One region of the Streptomyces sp. NBC_00554 genome, then DNA from elsewhere that is predicted to be linked to it. Evidence: riboswitches for the same ligand, from Rfam matches in the RefSeq annotation. Region 1 holds a riboswitch; each other region holds the start of a gene.
The links. Region 1 has a riboswitch for cyclic di-AMP ahead of OG266_RS39660 (C40 family peptidase). Riboswitches for the same ligand answer to the same signal wherever they lie in the genome.
Positions count from the first base shown of each region.

Region 2: another riboswitch for cyclic di-AMP. It lies ahead of OG266_RS11030 (M23 family metallopeptidase); the one in region 1 lies ahead of OG266_RS39660 (C40 family peptidase).
Region 3: another riboswitch for cyclic di-AMP. It lies ahead of OG266_RS18085 (LysM peptidoglycan-binding domain-containing protein); the one in region 1 lies ahead of OG266_RS39660 (C40 family peptidase).
Region 4: another riboswitch for cyclic di-AMP. It lies ahead of OG266_RS26355 (transglycosylase family protein); the one in region 1 lies ahead of OG266_RS39660 (C40 family peptidase).

Region 1 is NZ_CP107799.1:8,936,379-8,940,565, reverse strand. Features, by position in the region: gene OG266_RS39675 (twin-arginine translocation signal domain-containing protein) at 1-126, shown strand, start outside; gene OG266_RS39670 (ATP-dependent Clp protease proteolytic subunit) at 258-893, shown strand; gene OG266_RS39665 (hypothetical protein) at 901-1,209, shown strand; cyclic di-AMP (ydaO/yuaA leader) riboswitch at 1,559-1,745, shown strand; gene OG266_RS39660 (C40 family peptidase) at 1,749-2,222, shown strand; gene OG266_RS39655 (DUF6328 family protein) at 2,312-2,830, shown strand; gene OG266_RS39650 (ATP-binding protein) at 2,886-3,344, opposite strand; gene OG266_RS39645 (helix-turn-helix domain-containing protein) at 3,557-4,187, shown strand, end outside.
Region 2 is NZ_CP107799.1:2,530,888-2,535,074, reverse strand. Features, by position in the region: gene OG266_RS11040 (M16 family metallopeptidase) at 1-152, shown strand, start outside; gene OG266_RS11035 (M16 family metallopeptidase) at 149-1,537, shown strand; cyclic di-AMP (ydaO/yuaA leader) riboswitch at 1,751-1,911, shown strand; gene OG266_RS11030 (M23 family metallopeptidase) at 1,924-2,688, shown strand; gene OG266_RS11025 (GntR family transcriptional regulator) at 2,901-3,596, shown strand; gene OG266_RS11020 (HPr family phosphocarrier protein) at 3,806-4,087, opposite strand.
Region 3 is NZ_CP107799.1:4,182,269-4,186,455, reverse strand. Features, by position in the region: gene OG266_RS18090 (hypothetical protein) at 1-744, opposite strand, end outside; gene OG266_RS18085 (LysM peptidoglycan-binding domain-containing protein) at 930-1,685, opposite strand; cyclic di-AMP (ydaO/yuaA leader) riboswitch at 1,690-1,840, opposite strand; gene OG266_RS18080 (CocE/NonD family hydrolase) at 2,193-4,187, opposite strand, start outside.
Region 4 is NZ_CP107799.1:5,962,472-5,966,658, reverse strand. Features, by position in the region: gene eno (phosphopyruvate hydratase) at 1-429, opposite strand, end outside; gene OG266_RS26355 (transglycosylase family protein) at 765-1,454, opposite strand; cyclic di-AMP (ydaO/yuaA leader) riboswitch at 1,459-1,623, opposite strand; gene OG266_RS26350 (transglycosylase family protein) at 1,807-2,763, opposite strand; gene OG266_RS26345 (cytochrome P450) at 2,946-4,187, opposite strand, start outside.

The DNA of each region.
Region 1 (4,187 bases):
GAAGCTCCGACAGCGAACACCATCACCCCCCTGGAAATAGCGAACGCCCTCAACGAACTGACCGCGTCCCGCGGTTGGCCCGCCATAACGTTCTACGGCACACCCGCCCCGGCCCCCCTCACCTGACCCTCGCCGTACACCGAATCCCCGTGGAGCACCTAGCTCCACGGGGATTTTCGCTGTCAGCGAGCACCCTCCGAAGGCATACGTACGTCCTGTACATTTTTTACAGAAGCGATGCCGAGGAGGCGTAAGCCATGAACCGCCCGTCCGCCCGCCATGTCCTGCCCGAGTTCACCGAACGCTCCAGCGCGGGCCACCGGACCCTGGACCCGTATTCGAAGCTGCTCGACGAGCGGATCGTGTTCCTCGGGACGCCGGTCGACGACACGTCGGCGAACGACGTGATGGCTCAGTTCATGCACCTGGAGTACCTGGCGCCGGACCGGGACATCTCGCTGTACATCAACTCCCCCGGCGGCTCACTCAGCGCGATGACCGCCGTCTACGACACGATGCAGTTCGTCACCTGCGAGGTGGAGACCGTCTGTCTCGGCCAGGCCGCTTCGGCCGCCGCCGTGCTCCTTGCGGGCGGTACGCCGGGCAAGCGGTTCGCGCTGCCGGGTGCCCGCGTGCTGATCCACCAGCCGTCGTTTCCCGAGCCGATCCACGGGCAGGCTTCTGATCTGGCCATCCAGGCCGAGGAGTTGACGCGTACTCGGAGGATGCTGGAGGAGATGCTCGTGCGGCACACAGGCCAGAGTCCGGAGCGGGTCGCCGCGGACATCGAGCGGGACAAGATCCTCGACGCGCCGGCGGCACTGGCGTACGGACTGATCGACGGCATCATCCCGAGCCGCAAGGCTTCCCGCCCCACACCCGGCGCGAGGTGAGCGGCCGATGCTCCCACCCGAACTGCCCCCGCTGCCCGCACTGACGCGCGCGGAAGCCGAGTTGATCGACCGTTACCTGGACGTGGTCGACCTGCTCGGCCGCATCAACCCGGCCCGCCCCGGGGACACCTACCGAGGCCTGAGGGCCGCTCAGGCGCTGGTCGCCAAGGCGACGGCGCTGCGGGACGCCCTCGCGCTGATGCATCAGCGGGGCGAGAGCGAGGTGCACGCCCCGACCCTGGCGCAGGCCCTGCGTGTCCTCGACGGCGAGCGGCGGGCGGCCCGCGTCACCCTGCCGCCTGGTTCCGACAGTTGACGCACCCCTACCCGGGCCACCGCACGCACCGACCCGTCGGAGCGTCCGGCCCGGGTTTCAAACGGACCAGATGGTGTACCCCCGGATGGCGTAGACACCCGTCCTTCCAAGAGCGCGCAGAAGTTGCGCAACGCGCGTAGCGCGGATGCGTACTTGAAGCCCTCCGTCGCTGGTACGGGCGTCGTCGGCCTACTGGACACTCGCTCGAACGGCGGGGTGTCCACCCGAACGGGTGAGTGGTGAGTAACCCCACAAACCGCCGATTCCGCTCGGATTTTCCGACATCAATGCGTGAAGATCCCTTCCGACGACAAGCCCCCGCCACACCGGCGGGGCGGTCCGGGTCGGACGCCGAGTCCTGCCGCCTCCCGGATGACCGGTCGACAGATGTGCATCGGCAGGAGTGGAGGACCCAGCACGACGGGCCGCCGGAGAGATCCGGGCGGTCCTTGGGGTGAAGCCGCAGCACGCGGCCGGGCTACTTCGCCAGCCCGAATCCGACAGGTCATCCTTCACAGGCGGCTGACGAAGGGTTGCGCATGACTGCGCTCAATCGTGTCCCGTCGCTGTGGACGAGGGCCGGTACGGCCTCGGCTCTCACCATCGCCGCCGTGGGCGGCAGCCTCGTGGTCCCAGGCGTCGCATCCGACGCCGAAGCGGCCACCCTGGCGACGAAGGCACTTCAGGTCGCGGCTTCCAAGAAGGGCTCCCCGTACAAGTACGGCGCCGCTGGGCCGCGCCGCTTCGACTGCTCCGGGCTCACGCTCTACTCGTACAAGAAGGCAGGCAAGAAGCTGCCTCGTACGGCCGCGGCGCAGTACAACAAGACCAACCATGTCTCCGCCTCCAAACGCAAGGCCGGAGACCTCGTGTTCTTCCACTCGGGCCGGAGCGTGTACCACGTCGGCATCTACGCCGGGAAGGGAAAGATCTGGCACTCCCCGAAGACCGGGGAGGTAGTGAAGCTCCAGAAGATCTGGACGAAGAGCGTCTGGTACGGACGGGTCAGCTGACCCGTCCGTGGGGGCGACGGCACGCGCCGTCGCCCCCACGGGACGTGCGGCAGGGCGTGAAACACGGTCGAACCGGTTACTCGTCCACCATGGTGGAACAACGTCCCCGCACGGAACGCGACGAGAAACCTCTTGAGCGCGCCGACCGCAATTTCGCCGAGCTCCTCCAGGAGCTGCGGGTCACCCAGACCGGCGTGCAGATCCTCTTCGCCTTTCTCCTGACCCTGGCCTTCACCCAGCGCTTCCCTTCGCTGGACACGGCACAGCGCGCCACGTACGTCACCACCCTCCTGCTCGCGTTCCTGGCCGCCGCCCTGTTCACGGCGCCGGCCGCCCTGCACCGGTCGCTGTTCCAGCAGAACGTCAAACCCGCCATCGTGCGGGTCTCCTCCTGGCTGACCCACGTCGGCCTATACGTGTTGATGCTGGCGTTCACCGGAGCGGTGCTCCTCGTCGTGGACGTGACGCTGGGGCGCGGCGCCGGGATCGCCGCGGGCGCGGGCACTCTGGCCGTCTGCCTGGCGCTGTGGACCGTTCTGCCCCGGCTGGTGGGGCGCTACATCACGTCCACACAGGGTCGAGGAGAGGAATCGGACCCAGCAGCGTGAGTTCGCTGCGCGGCGCCTTCGGACGCGCCGCCGCGCAGCACAACTGGACCGGGTTTCAGGGCTCTTGCGGACCCCCTGCCGTCACCGGCTCGACCGGTGCCGTCCAGGGCAGTTCGATGGAGATGGTCTTGCCGCCTTCGCGAGTGGGCCGGACGGTGAGTCTGCCGCCGCACTCGGCGGTCAGCCAGCGGATGATCACCATGCCGCGTCCGTTGTCCTGCTGGACGGCCGCGGGCAGTCGTTTGGGAAAGCGTGGGTGGCTGTCGGTGACGCCGAGGCGCAGGTGTTCGTCCCGCTCGAGGCGGACGTCCACTCTGAAGGTGGGCGACTGCCCGAAAGTGTGCTGGACGGCGTTGGTGGCTAGTTCGGACACGATCAGGCGTACGGTGTCGGCGACTTCGGAGTCACCCGGCAGGCCCCATTCGGCCAGCACTTCGGCGACGAATTTCCGGGCCGCGGAGACCGAGGCTGGATCGCTCGGCAGAGTGACGGATGCTTCCTGATGGTCTGCCATGGCGCGGTCGTCCCTTTCCCACGGGACCGGGGTCCGACACGGAGCGGATGGTTCGAGTACGGTCCCGGACTGGTGCTTCGCGCCAGACTGCCATTACCTGGCCGGTCACGGGTGCGATCCACCGAGATATGCATATATCTGTCGCTCGAAGCGGTGAACTCTGCGACGGAGGACCGTATTTGGGCGGCTCGGAAGGAGTAAGGAGTACGGCCATGCAGTACGGTCCCGCAGTACGCCGCCGCAAGCTCGGTGCAGAACTGCGTGCTCTGCGCGTAGGTGCGGGTCTCACGAGCGGGGAGGCGGCCCGTCTTCTCGGCTGGCACCAGTCGAAGGTGAGCCGGATCGAGACCGGCACGAGTGGGGTCAAGCCCTCGGACGTGGAGCGGCTCCTGGACGCGTACGCCGTCGAGGAACCCGAGTTACGGGACCTCCTGGTGGTGCTGGCGGGTGCGGAGGGCAACGGGCGGCACCACTGGTGGCACGCCTACCGCGGTGTGCTGCCACCGACGTACCGCGACTTCATCAGTCTGGAGTCGCAGGCCAGCGGAATGCGCACGCTGGAGACGTCCGTGGTGCCGGGGTTGCTGCAGACACCCGAGTACGCCCGTGCGGTGACTCGGGCCGCCGTGGGGGGACTTGAGGACAGCAAGCTCGACGCGCTCGTCGAGGTGCGCCTGGCCCGGCAGGACGTGCTGCGTTCGAATCCACCACTGGAACTGAGCGCGGTCCTGGACGAGGCGGTGCTGCGACGGGACGTGGGCGGCCCGGAGGTCATGGCACGCCAGCTGCACCGCCTGCGGACGGCCGCCACCCTGCCTCAAGTGCGGCTTCAGGTCCTGCCGT
Region 2 (4,187 bases), 6.4 Mb from region 1:
TGACCGCCGTACAGCGCGTCCTCGACATCACCGCCGAGGAGGTCCAGGAGGTCGCCAAGTCCCGCCTGCGCCCCGACAACCGCGCGGTTCTCGTCTACGAACCGATCGCCACTGAAGACGCCGAAGACACCGACGAGGAGGCGGCGAAGTGACCGAGCTCGCCACCATGGAGTTCCACCCCCAGCCGCAGGCCGGCGAGGCCAGGCCGTGGGCGTTCCCCGCACCCGACCGTGGCACCCTCGGCAACGGCCTGACCGTGCTGCGCTGCCACCGCCCCGGCCAGCAGGTCGTCGCCGTGGAGGTGCTGCTCGCCGCGCCGCTGGAGGCCGAGCCCGCGGGCCTCGACGGCATCGCCACGATCATGGCGAGGGCCTTCTCCGAGGGCACCGACAAGCTCTCCGCCGAGGAGTTCGCGGCCGAGCTGGAGCGCTGCGGGGCCACGCTCGACTCGTACGCCGACCACCCCGGCGTACGCCTGTCGCTCGAAGTCCCCGTCTCGCGCCTCCCGAAGGCGCTCGATCTGCTCGCCGACGCCCTGAGGGCACCGGCGTTCGCGGACAGCGAGGTCGAGCGGCTGGTGCGCAACCGGCTGGACGAGATCCCGCACGAGACCGCCAACCCGGCACGCCGCGCCGCGAAGGAGCTCTCCAAGGAGCTGTTCCCGGCCACCTCGCGCATGTCCCGTCCGCGCCAGGGCACCGAGGAGACGGTCGAGGCGATCGACTCGGGAGCCGTACGCGCCTTCTACGAGAAGCACGTACGCCCCGCCACGGCCACCACCGTGATCGTCGGCGACCTCACCGGGGTCGACGTCGACGCGCTGCTCGCCGACACGCTCGGCGCCTGGACCGGCTCGTCCGCCGAGCCGCGCCCCGTGCCGCCGGTGACCGCCGACGACACCGGCCGTGTCGTCATCGTGGACCGCCCCGGCGCCGTCCAGACGCAGCTGCTCATCGGCCGTGTCGGCGCCGACCGGCACGACCGCGTCTGGCCCGCCCAGGTGCTCGGCACGTACTGCCTCGGCGGCACCCTCACCTCGCGTCTGGACCGCGTCCTGCGCGAGGAGAAGGGTTACACCTACGGTGTGCGGGCGTTCGGCCAGGTGCTGCGCTCGGCCCCGGACGGCACCGGTATCGCGATGCTCGCCATCAGCGGCTCCGTGGACACCCCGAACACCGGCCCGGCACTCGACGACCTCTGGAAGGTGCTGCGCACCCTCGCCGCGGAGGGCCTGACGGACGCCGAGCGCGACATCGCCGTACAGAACCTGGTGGGTGTGGCGCCCCTCAAGTTCGAGACGGCGGCGGCCGTCGCGGGCACGCTGGCCGACCAGGTCGAGCAGCACCTGCCCGACGACTACCAGGCGACGCTGTATCAGCAGCTCGCCGCCACCGGCACCGTGGAGGCCACCGCGGCCGCCGTGAGCGCCTTCCCGGTGGACCGCCTGGTGACCGTCCTGGTGGGCGACGCCGCGACGATCGAGGAGCCCGTCAAGGCGCTCGGAATCGGTGAAGTGAGCGTCGTTCCGGCGGAGTAGGGCCGAGTAGGACAGAGCGGAACAGCACGCTCCCATGGGGGCCCAGGAGACCACGGAGTCTCCTGGGCCCCCATTTGTCCGTATTGATAGAGAGGTTGCCTGTCTGCCCTGTGGCATGCGCTACAAAAGCCGTGATCCGTTTGTCGATTGAAAGATGTCCCGTTTAGCGTCGGTCCGGCTGTTCGTCAGGCAGTGCGCCGCGCCCGCGGCACCGGACAGCCATCGCTTAGTCCCCGTACGGCGTGAGCCAGGGGAGCCGGGGACCCACACGTAGTCCCTGGGGTGAATCGGACGCCCTCTCCGGAGGTGGTCCGTAGGAGACCTTCCTGCTCCGAACCCGTCAGCTAACCCGGTAGGCGAGAAGGAAGGAAAGGATCAGCCCCTACATGGCGTTCACCTGTGGCACAGGCAAGCACCGTCGCCCGAGCCGCGTGCAGCGCACGACCAAGAACGCCATCGGCGTCGCGGCGCTCACCACCACCGGCGTCCTCGGCTCCCTGGCCTCCCCGGCGCTCGCCGCGGACAACTCGGTCGAGCAGACCGGTCTGACCCAGGCCATCGAGATCGGTGACTCGATCGCCGACCAGATCGACGCGCAGGCCGCGGCCCAGCAGCACGCCGCCGACGAGGCAGCCGCGAAGAAGAAGGCCGACGCGGCCGCGAAGAAGAAGGCCGAGGAGAAGGCCAAGGAGGAGCGCGAGGCCAAGGAGCGCGCCGCCCGCGAGGCCGAGCGCAAGCGCCTCAACACCTTCGTCTCACCGGTCACCGGCTCGTACGTCTCCACCGGCTACAAGACCGGCGGCAGCCTCTGGTCCTCCGGCAGCCACACCGGCATCGACTTCCATGCCGCGTCCGGCACCTCGGTCCACGCGGTCGGCTCCGGCACCGTCGTCGAGGCCGGCTGGGGCGGCGCCTACGGCAACAACATCGTCATCAAGATGAACGACGGCACGTACACGCAGTACGGCCACCTGTCGTCCATCGGCGTCTCCGTGGGCCAGACGGTCACCCCGGGCCGGCAGATAGGCCTCTCCGGGTCCACCGGCAACACCACCGGGCCGCACCTCCACTTCGAGGCCCGGACGACCGCCGAGTACGGCTCGGACATCGACCCCGTCGCGTACCTCCGCTCGCACGGTGTGAACGTCTGACGCCGCCCGGCATGAACGACTGATCACTCGCTTACGTACCTGTACAAGGCCCCGGCTCGCACGAGCCGGGGCCTTGTGGTTTCGAACCGCTTCCTGTCCAAAAAATATCCATGGATTCCGGTCCGCCATCGGAAATTCCGAGTCTCTGCAATAGAGTCACTGAACAAGCGTCAATCGACGGCGTTTCACGGGGATTAAAGCGGAGGTCCGGTATGCGTGTTCCTGCGCACTCGGTATGCACAGCGATCCGCGACGACATCGTCGCGGGTGTCTACGAGCGCGGCAGCCGGCTCACCGAGGAACTGCTCGCGCGCCGCTACGGCGTCTCGCGCGTCCCCGTGCGTGAGGCCCTGCGCACGCTGGAAGCCGAGGGCTTCGTCGTCACCCGGCGGCACGCGGGCGCGTGTGTCGCGGAGCCGACCGAGCAGGAGGCCGGGGACCTGCTCGAGATGCGCATGCTCCTTGAGCCGCTGGGCGCCGCGCGGGCCGCACAGCGCCGCACCGAAGCCCACCTCAAGGTGCTCCGAGGCCTGGTCAGGCTGGGTCAGGAGCGGGCCAGGAGGGGCAACAGCGAGGATCTGCGCTCGCTGGGCGGCTGGTTCCACGAGACCCTCGCGCAGGCCTCCGGAAGCACCGCGCTGACCTCCACGCTCGCCCAGCTGCGGCACAAGATCGCCTGGATGTACGCGGTCGAGGCACCGGCCAACCCCGCGGAATCCTGGGCCGAGCACGGCGGGATCGTGGACGCCGTGGCGCGCGGCGACAGTGAGCGGGCCCGGGCGATCACGGCCCTGCACACCGAACGCGCGACGGCCGCGCACCGGCTTCGCTTTCCCGGCGCGGGAGATCGCCCGGACCGTGTGAGGACTTCGCAACATCCCGTAAACATGACGGGCCTGCGGCATTAACAAGAGCGCCGTATACAAAGAGGAGTAATTCGCGGGAGATTATTTATGCTGCCCGCACAATGGAATTGCGAAGGGCCCGCCCGATAATTCGGACGGGCCCTGCGTGGCATTTTTTGGAGCGTCGAACACCCCAACCATCAATTGAGAAACCCCAACGGCGCGCAACCACCACCGCGAGAGCGGCGCCGGTTAAGGCGCAAAGAGGTGTCTCAGACGGTCTCGGGAAGCTCCTCGAGCCCCTCGGCGACCAGCTTCGCCAGACGGTCGAGGGCGACGTCCGCGCCCTCGGCCTCGGACGCGAGGACGATCTCCTCGCCGCCCTGGGCACCCAGGCCGAGGACCGCGAGCATGGAGGCCGCGTTGACGGGGTTGCCGTCAGCCTTGGCGATCGTCACGGGGACGCCGGAGGCCGTGGCCGCCCGGACGAAGATGGAGGCGGGGCGGGCGTGGAGGCCCTCGGCCCAGCCGACGTTGACGCGGCGCTCAGCCATGTGATGCTGCCCTTCAGATGTCTCAGGTTGTCTAGACCAGTGTCCCATATCGTGAAGCGTGTCCGGAGCGGGCCCATTCGGTGACAAACCGTCTGTTGCC
Region 3 (4,187 bases), 4.8 Mb from region 1:
ATGCCGGGCCCCGATCCGCACGGCGACGGTACCGGTGCCGTCCGTACGCCCTTCGGCGTGCAGCAGGATCCCCGCCTCGGCCGCCCATCGGTCGACAGCACACCGGCGTTCCTGCGGCACCATCCCCAGCGGATCCGGATCCGGATCCGGGTCGGCGGAGGGGGCGCGCGGCCGATCGGCCCCGGACCGGACCCTCAGCTCGTCGGCCCTGCGCGCGTCCCACAGGTGCCGGTGCAGGTCGAGCCGGTACCGCCGGTTGGGATGAGGATGAGGGTGAGGATGCGGATGCCGGTATGAGCCGGACTCGAAGCCGGGGCCGCCCCACAGCGCGAGGCTGATCCGCTGGCCGGCGTCCGCCCAGGCGGGCGGAGTCCGGACCACGAGGTACACCGGGTGCGCGCCCTCACGCCCCGCGGCCACGTACTCGTACCGTGCCAGGGCGATGGTCAGCCCCGGGCGCAGCAGCCCGTCAGGAGCGACCCTCGGCAGGTGCCAGCGCAACAGGTCGGGAGCCAGATGGCGGAGATCGGCCCGGATCCGGGCCGCGAGGTCGTGGCCATGCGTGCGCGCCACGGAACGCAGATTGAAATCGACGTCGATACCTGCGGCGGCACACGCCCCCGCCCAGTCCCCGGCGGAGCGGCGGGCGGTCGCAGTCTCGATCATGGAGGGCGGCACGGCGAACTCGCGCACGCGCAGCCAGAAGGAAAGGCGGGAATCCCCATTCGCGGTCCGAGTGAGCATCAGCACTCACCTTGCGCGGATGGGACCCCCAATCTGCCTACGGATTGAGTCATCATCGCTGCGAGCATAACGCTCCCGACCGCGATCCGGCAGGTGCATTTTTGTGGCGCATGGAGAGGCGCATGGATCTGCCGGTTCCATGCGCCAGCTGTCCGCCGGCGGTCGTACGGAGATGAACTGCCTGCTCAGTAGGCCCCGTTGACGTTGTCGATCGAACCGTACTTCGCCGCGGCGTAGTTGCAGGCCGCCGTGATGTTCGCGACCGGGTCGTAGGGGTCCATCGAGGTGCCGGCCACGTGGTAGGCGGCGAAGGTCGGGTCGATGACCTGGAGGAGGCCCTTGGAGGGGGTGCCGGCGGCGGCGTTGGAGTCCCAGTTGTTGATGGCCAGGGGGTTCCCCGCGGACTCGCGAATGATGTTGCGGTGGATGCCGTCGTAGGTGCCGGGGATTCCGGCCTTGGCCATGACGTCCAGGGACTCCTTGATCCAGCCGTCGAGGTCGTCCGTGTAGGTCGTGGTGGTGGCGGGGGCCGCCGCGGATTCCGTGGTGGAGCCGGTCGACTTCGTGGACGTTTGGGCAGTTTTCGTGCCAACCGTCAGGGTGGTGCCCGGACGCAGCGCCGCCGGGTCGCTGCCGATGACCGCGGCGTTGGCCTTGTAGAGCGTCTGCCAGCTGCCGTCCTTGGTGTGTTCCCGCGCGATCTTGGACAAGGTGTCGCCCGCGGCGACCTTGTACGTGACGAGCTTGACGTCGGGCACGGCGGCGGGAGCGGACTTCGCCGCCGCGGTCACCTGGGCGGGCACGGACGCCTGGGTGGCGGCGTGGGCGCCGGTCGCGCTCACCAGGGGGAGTGCGAGCGCGGCTCCGCCCGTTCCCGCCGCGACCATGCCGCGGGTGAGGTGGTTGGTCCTGGGGCGGCGGTGCTTGCCTCGTGCGGGCATGACGAATTCCTCTCCGGCGCCTGCGAGGTGAGCTGTCGGGTTCGGGCGGGAGCTGCCCGGCCGCGTGGTGGGTGCGGCTTCACCCCTAGCCGTTCCGGTGTCCGGATCGGCGGCTTACCTGGGTCCCCCGCTCCTGCCGTGAGCGCGTGGGTGGGTGGGTTTCCGGGCGGCGGCAGGATTCGGCGTTCCGCCTGGATCGACGCGAACGTATGCGAGAGCACATGTCGGGAACAAGGCCCGATTTCGCGGCGTAGATCGCTTTTGCCTCGGTGGATTGCAGCGAGAATCGCCCGATTCCACCGGAATGTGAAACTCAACTTGCCTTTCGCGAATGGGCAATTGTGAACCGGGGTCAGATGTCGATCTTGTCCGGACGTGACCCATTTCACGCGACCAAGCATGAACAAAGCGGCGACGCGGGCAATCTAGGTGCAATACGGGCAATCGCTGGACGCTCGAAGGCACGATGACCGGCGGCCGCCTAGGGCCTGTCCGGCGGATCAGGCCCTAGCCCGCAGTCCGCGGAATTCGCCGCTCCCACGTCCGGTGGAACACCACTTCGTCCCCGTCCTTGCAGATCAGCTCGTTCAAGGTGATGAAGTCATCGGCATCGCAGGTGATTTCGGAGGTTGTGGAGACCCGCGCATCCCAAGGCAAATCCGGCCGATGCAGCCGGATCGACCAGGTCGACCGCGTCCGGGCCGACAGCGGATCCGACTCATTGATCGTGTACGTCTCCACCGCGTCCTCCGTGAATTCGAGGCCGTCGGGATAGACGCGGGTGCCGCCGTAGCGGGGGTCGACTTCGAGGCGCCACTCGCCCTTGGCGACGTCGCGTACGACGAGGCGTTCGGGGCGTGGTTCGTCGAGGGTCGCCGGTACGACGACGCCCAGGGGTTCGGACTCCTCCGGCTCCTCGAAGGTGATCGGGGACGACGACTGCCTTGCCCGTACGGGGAGTTCGAGGGCGCTGCCCGCCGGGTCCAGGGTGAAGCCCGCCTCCGAGCCGGGCTGGGGCCAGATCCACGGCCAGTACGCGGAGGAGACCGCGAGGCGGATGCGGTGACCGGACGGGAAGGCGTGGCCGATGCCGTTCAGGTCGAAAAGCACGTCCTCCGTAGAGCCCGGTTTCCAGGGAACCGCCTGGTCACGGCCATGGCGTGCTGACAGGTTCAGGACGCCACGGGTGACGAGTGTGGAGGAGCCGTCGGGGGCCACGTCGCAGACCCGGGCGATCACCTGGCCGCGCTCGGCCCAGGACGTCAGCCGCAACCGCACCTTCGGGCGGCCCAACACCCAGGTCTCCTGCGGGACTTCGAACTCGAAGCAGGCCGAACGCCCGTCCTCCTCCCGCTGGTCCGGCGGCAGGTCCGCGTCGTTCCCGAAGGGGAAGAAGCGGCCCGCGTCCACGCCCGTGTGCTGCGGGGAGCGCACCAGTACCGGCGCGCCCTGGAGGCCGTACGAGACCGGTGTCACGGAGGGGGACGGCCAGGCCTCGTCGCCCACCCACCGGCCCGGCAACACGTCGTACACCGTTGCCGGGCGGTGCGAGTCCATGACGTACGAGCGGAGGAGCGGTTCCGACATCACGCCCGTGTCCCCGTCGCGCAGCCAGTGGTCCCACCAGCGCAGCGTCTCCTGGAGGAAGCCGATCGCCGGTCCCGGCGGCAGGCCCCGGTCCGGGTACTGGTGGGACCAGGGGCCGATCAGGCCTCGTACGCGATCCGGTGGCAGGTTCTCGACCAGGCGCAACACCGTGTCCCGGTACGGGTCGTGCCAGCCGCCCACCGCGAGGACGGCGGCCTGGATCGCGCCGTAGTCCTCGCAGACGCTGCCGTGGCGCCAGTACGCGTCCCGCGTCTGGTGCTCGAGCCAGGTGTGGATGAAGGGGTCCACCGCCTCCAGCCGCTTCACCCACATGTCGTGCCACATCACCTCGCCCACGTGCACCGGGTCCGGCGGGCGGGCGACGAAGGCGAGCATGGTGGCGGCCCAGGCGTGCATGTCGACGGCGAGGACGGAACCTCCCATGTAGTGCACGTCGCTGTCGTAGCGGTCGTCCGCCGAGCAGACCGTGACGATCGCCTTGAGCGGTTCGGGCGCGAGGGCCGCGATCTGGAGCGAGTTGAAGCCGCCCCAGGAGATGCCGAACATGCCGACCCTGCCCGAGCACCAGGGCTGGGACGCCAGCCAGTTGACCACCTCAACCCCGTCGGCCAGCTCCACCGCCGAGTACTCGTCCGTCGGCATGCCCTCCGAGTTGCCGTGGCCGCGGACGTCCACGCGGACGGAGGCGTAGCCGTGACCGGCGTACCAGGGATGGCGTTGCCAGTCGCGCGGCGCGGTCCAGTCCGTGAGCCGGTACGGGAGGTACTCGAGGAGCGCAGGTACGGGCTCGTCGGTCAGCGGGCGCCAGATGCGGGCGTACAGGCGGGTGCCGTCCGGGAGCGGGATGAGGACGTCCTCGTGAGCCGTCTCGTAGGGGAAGGACGTACGGATGCG
Region 4 (4,187 bases), 3.0 Mb from region 1:
CAGGTGCGCGTTCGGGCCGCCCAGGTAGCGGAAGAGGGGGAGGTCGCTGGCCTCGGAGGCGGCGTGCGCGACGGCGAGGGAGACGCCGAGGATGGCGTTGGCGCCGAGCGAGCCCTTGTTGTCGGTGGCGTCCAGGTCGAACATCGCCTGGTCGATCAGGCGCTGCTCGGTGGCGTCGTAACCGACGAGCTCCGGGCCGATCTGCTCGATGACCGCGAGGACGGCCTTCTCGACACCCTTGCCGTGGTAGCGGTTGGGGTCACCGTCGCGGAGCTCGATGGCCTCGAAGGCGCCGGTGGAGGCGCCGGACGGGACGGCGGCACGACCCGTGCTGCCGTCATCGAGGCCGACCTCGACCTCGACGGTGGGGTTCCCTCGCGAGTCGAGGATTTCCCGGGCTACGACGACGTCGATGGACGGCACGAGCATCTCCTTCTGGGATGTGACGCGGGTACGCGGGGCTTTTTGGAACCCTGCGGGATGAGCCTAACCGGCTCGGAGCGATCGGCCAGCCGGTCGACCACCCCTTGGGCAGAACACAGGGTAAACATTGTTCCAGAACGGAACAAAAAAGGAATGAAAAACCCCGCCCCGGTGCGTACGGGGGAACACGCACCGGAGCGGGGAGCCCGTGGGGACGGGGGTGACCCACACGAGGCCTTCAGTATGGAGACCACGTATAGGAGAGAGCTGAGGTTCAGCTACGAGCCTGGTGTCAGCCGACCGCCGTGGGCCGACAACCGCTGCCCCTCAGCTCTCGGACCTCAGCTGAGGTGCAGCTGCTGACCCGGGTAGATGAAGTCCGCGTCGTCGATGATGTCCTTGTTCAGCTTGAGCAGCTGCTGCCAGCCACCCTTGACGTTCTTCGCCTCGGCGATGGCGCTGAGGGTGTCGTTCTTCTTCACCTTGTACTCGCCGTCACCCTTCTTGACCTTCTTGCCGGTCGGGGTCTCGACGGTCTTCGCCTTGGCGGTCTTGGTCGTCGCGGTGGACGTGTTCGACTGCTGCGAAGGAGTGGTGCTCTGCTCGCTGCTCGACGACGAGGAGGACGAGGACGAGTCGCTCGTACCACCGTCGTACGCGGCGCTCGACAGGCCCGTGCCGCAGGACGGCCAGGCGCCCTTGCCCTGTGCGGCGAGGACCTTCTCGGCGACCGTTATCTGCTGGGACTTGGAGGCCTGGTCGGCGGTGGCGGCGTAAGCGCTGCCGCCGTACGCGGACCAGGTGGAGGAGGAGAACTGCAGACCGCCGTAGTAACCGTTGCCGGTGTTGATGGCCCAGTTGCCGCCGGACTCGCACTGGGCGACGGTGTCCCACTCGGAGGTGGTGGCGGCGGAGGCGGTGCCGGACGCCATCAGCGGGGCGGCGACGGCGACGCCGGTCACCCCGGCGAGCGTGGCAATGCGGGTGACCTTGGACGGGCGACGGTGCTTGCCCTTGCACGAACGCAGCATGAAGTGATCCCCTCACCGACGCCTGCGAGGTGAGCTGTCGGGTTCGGGCGGGTGAGTGCCCGGTCGCGCACCTCTCGGCGCACGTCTTCACCCCAAGCCGCTCCCGGTCAACTACCGGGCTCGGCACTTACCTTGGGTCCCCCGCTCCTGCCTACGGCGCTTGACGCGACGACTGTTCCCGTACGGCCGCTGGCAGGATTCGGCGTTGCGATCGTCGGGGCCCGCTGTGGCGAGCGGTCACGACCGTAAGCAGGCGATCGGCGGAATTTCAAAGACGATCAGGGGGTCTGAGATCCATCTCTCATTCTCACCAAACCGGACATTCCATGGCGAACCATGACGCGAACTCCCGCTACTTTTCGCCCGGTTCGGCACCAACTGCAAGGCTCTGACCGGGGAGAATGAGGTTCGCGTCGGTGCCCACCGTCTCCTCGTTCTCGGCGTACAGCTCGGCCCATCCGCCTTCGAGGCCAAGGGCGTCGGCGATGGCCGAGAGACTGTCGCCGACGCGGACGACGTACGAACCGTCGACGACGCCGCGAAGGCCGTCGGAGTCACGCGAGGCATGCCGCCCGGCCGTGCTGTCCGTACGGCCGTCGGTCGTGCCCTCGGTGGCGGTGTCGCCGCGGTGACGCCCGGCGCCGGTCGTCGCACTGTCGGACGCATCCGAAGAGTCGTCACTCTGGGCCGACTTGTCCGAGTCGTCATCGTTTGTCGCGCTCGAGTCCGCACCCTCGTCCGCGTCCGAAGTGTCGGACTTGGTCGACGTGTCGGACGAGGACGACGCGGACGGAGAGGGGCTGGACGAAGCAGACAAGTCGAGCGAACCGGATGAGTCGGTCGATTCCGAGCTCGAAGAGTCGGAGGAGTCCGAAGTGGAGGCGTCGGACGACGAGTCGTCCGACACGCCCGTGTCGACGTCCGCCGAGGCCGAGTCCTTGCTGAGCCCGGAGAGGGGTCCACAGGTGGGCCAGGCGACGACTCCGCGGCCGTCGAGGATCTTCTCGGCGACTGCTATCTGCTGCGAGCGGCTGGCCTGGTCGGCGCTCGGGGCGTATTCGATGCCGCCGTAGTTCTCCCAGTCCCACTGGGTCAAGTGCAGCCCGCCGTAGTACCCGTCACCGGTGTTGTCGCTCCAGGAGGCGCCCGTCTCGCACTCCGCGACACGGTCCCAGGTGGTGGCGTCGGCCGCGCTCGCACTCGTGGCACCGAGCAACGGGATCGCGATGGCCGATCCGGTCACTCCTGCCGCGACGATGAGAGCCGGAGCCTGACGGGGGCGACGATGGCGGCCGTTCCCGGAGAGCATGCGGAAGCCTTTCACGTGACAGCAGGTGACTAAAGCGACGTACGGAGACGTCTGCGACGGATGATCCGCGCTGGTCATTGAACGTATCGGCACTCGAACGCTTGTCACAAGTCGATGCAGCGTAGATCACGTGAAGATCACAATGTTGATGGACCGTCAGCTTTTCGCGCCCCCGAAGTGCCTTACGAAGGCCCGGTGGACAACTGGAGCGGAGGCGTGAACTCCACTGGAAGTGTGCGCAATCCGCGCATAATGAGCCCACCGCGCCATCGCAAATCGGCGGAATCTCCCGCGAGTTGGAGGTCGGGGAGGCGGGTGAGGAGGGTGGCCAGCGCGGTCTGGCCCTCCAGGCGGGCGAGGGGTGCGCCGAGGCAGTAGTGGATGCCGTGTCCGTAGCCGAGATGCTGGTTGTCACGGCGGGAGAGGTCGAGGGTGTCCGGCTGCGCGAAGCGTTCGGGGTCACGGTCCGCAGCCGCCAGTACGACGAGGACGGGGTCGCCGGGTGCGATGTCCTGTCCGCCGAGCCGGACGGCCTCGGTCGCGAACCGCCAAGTGGCCAGCTCCACAGGGCCGTCGAAGCGAAGGAGTTCCTCGACACCGGTTTCGAGCAGTCCACTCTCCCCGGCGGCAAGGGACTTCTGCAGTCGCTGCCGCTGCTCGGGGTGGGTGAGGAGGGCGTACGTGCCGTTGCCGATCAAGTTCACGGTCGTCTCAAAACCGGCAAACAGGAGGATGAAGGCCATGGCCACCACCTCGTTCTCCGTGAGGTGCTCACCGTGGTCGGAGGCGCGGATGAGGCCGGAGACGAGGTCCTCGCCGGGGGCGGCGTGTTCGGGCAGCGCCTCGCGCTTGCGGTGGATCAGCTCGGCCAGATATCCGCGCATCTTCTTGACGGACCGTGCGACACCGCCCCGCGGCCCTCCCCCGTGCCGGATCATCATCCCCGCCCAGTCCCGGAAGTCGTCCTGGTCCTCGCGGGGGACGCCGAGGAGCTCGCAGATGGCGTAGATGGGGAGCGGGAAGGCGAACTCGTGGATCAGGTCTGCGGACCCCTTCTCCGCGAACTGGTCGATGAGGTGATCGGTGATCTCCTGCACGCGCGGCGCGAACTCGGCCACCCGGCGCGGCGTGAACGCCTTGCTGACGAGCCGGCGCAGCCGGGTGTGATCCGGCGGATCGATGTTGAGCAGATGCGTCATCAGCTCGGCCTTGCGCTCACCCGGGATGCCCGTCTTGCCCTTGGCATGGGCGGGTTCGTCGTGATGCGCCGGGTTCTTGCTGAGCCGTCCGTCGGCGAGAGCGTGCTTGGCGTCGGCGTACCGGGTGACCAGCCAGGCCTCCACACCGCTGGGCAGCCGGGTCCTGTGCACGGGGGCGTGCTCGCGGAGCCAGGCGTACGCCGGGTAGGGGTTGGTGGCGAACTC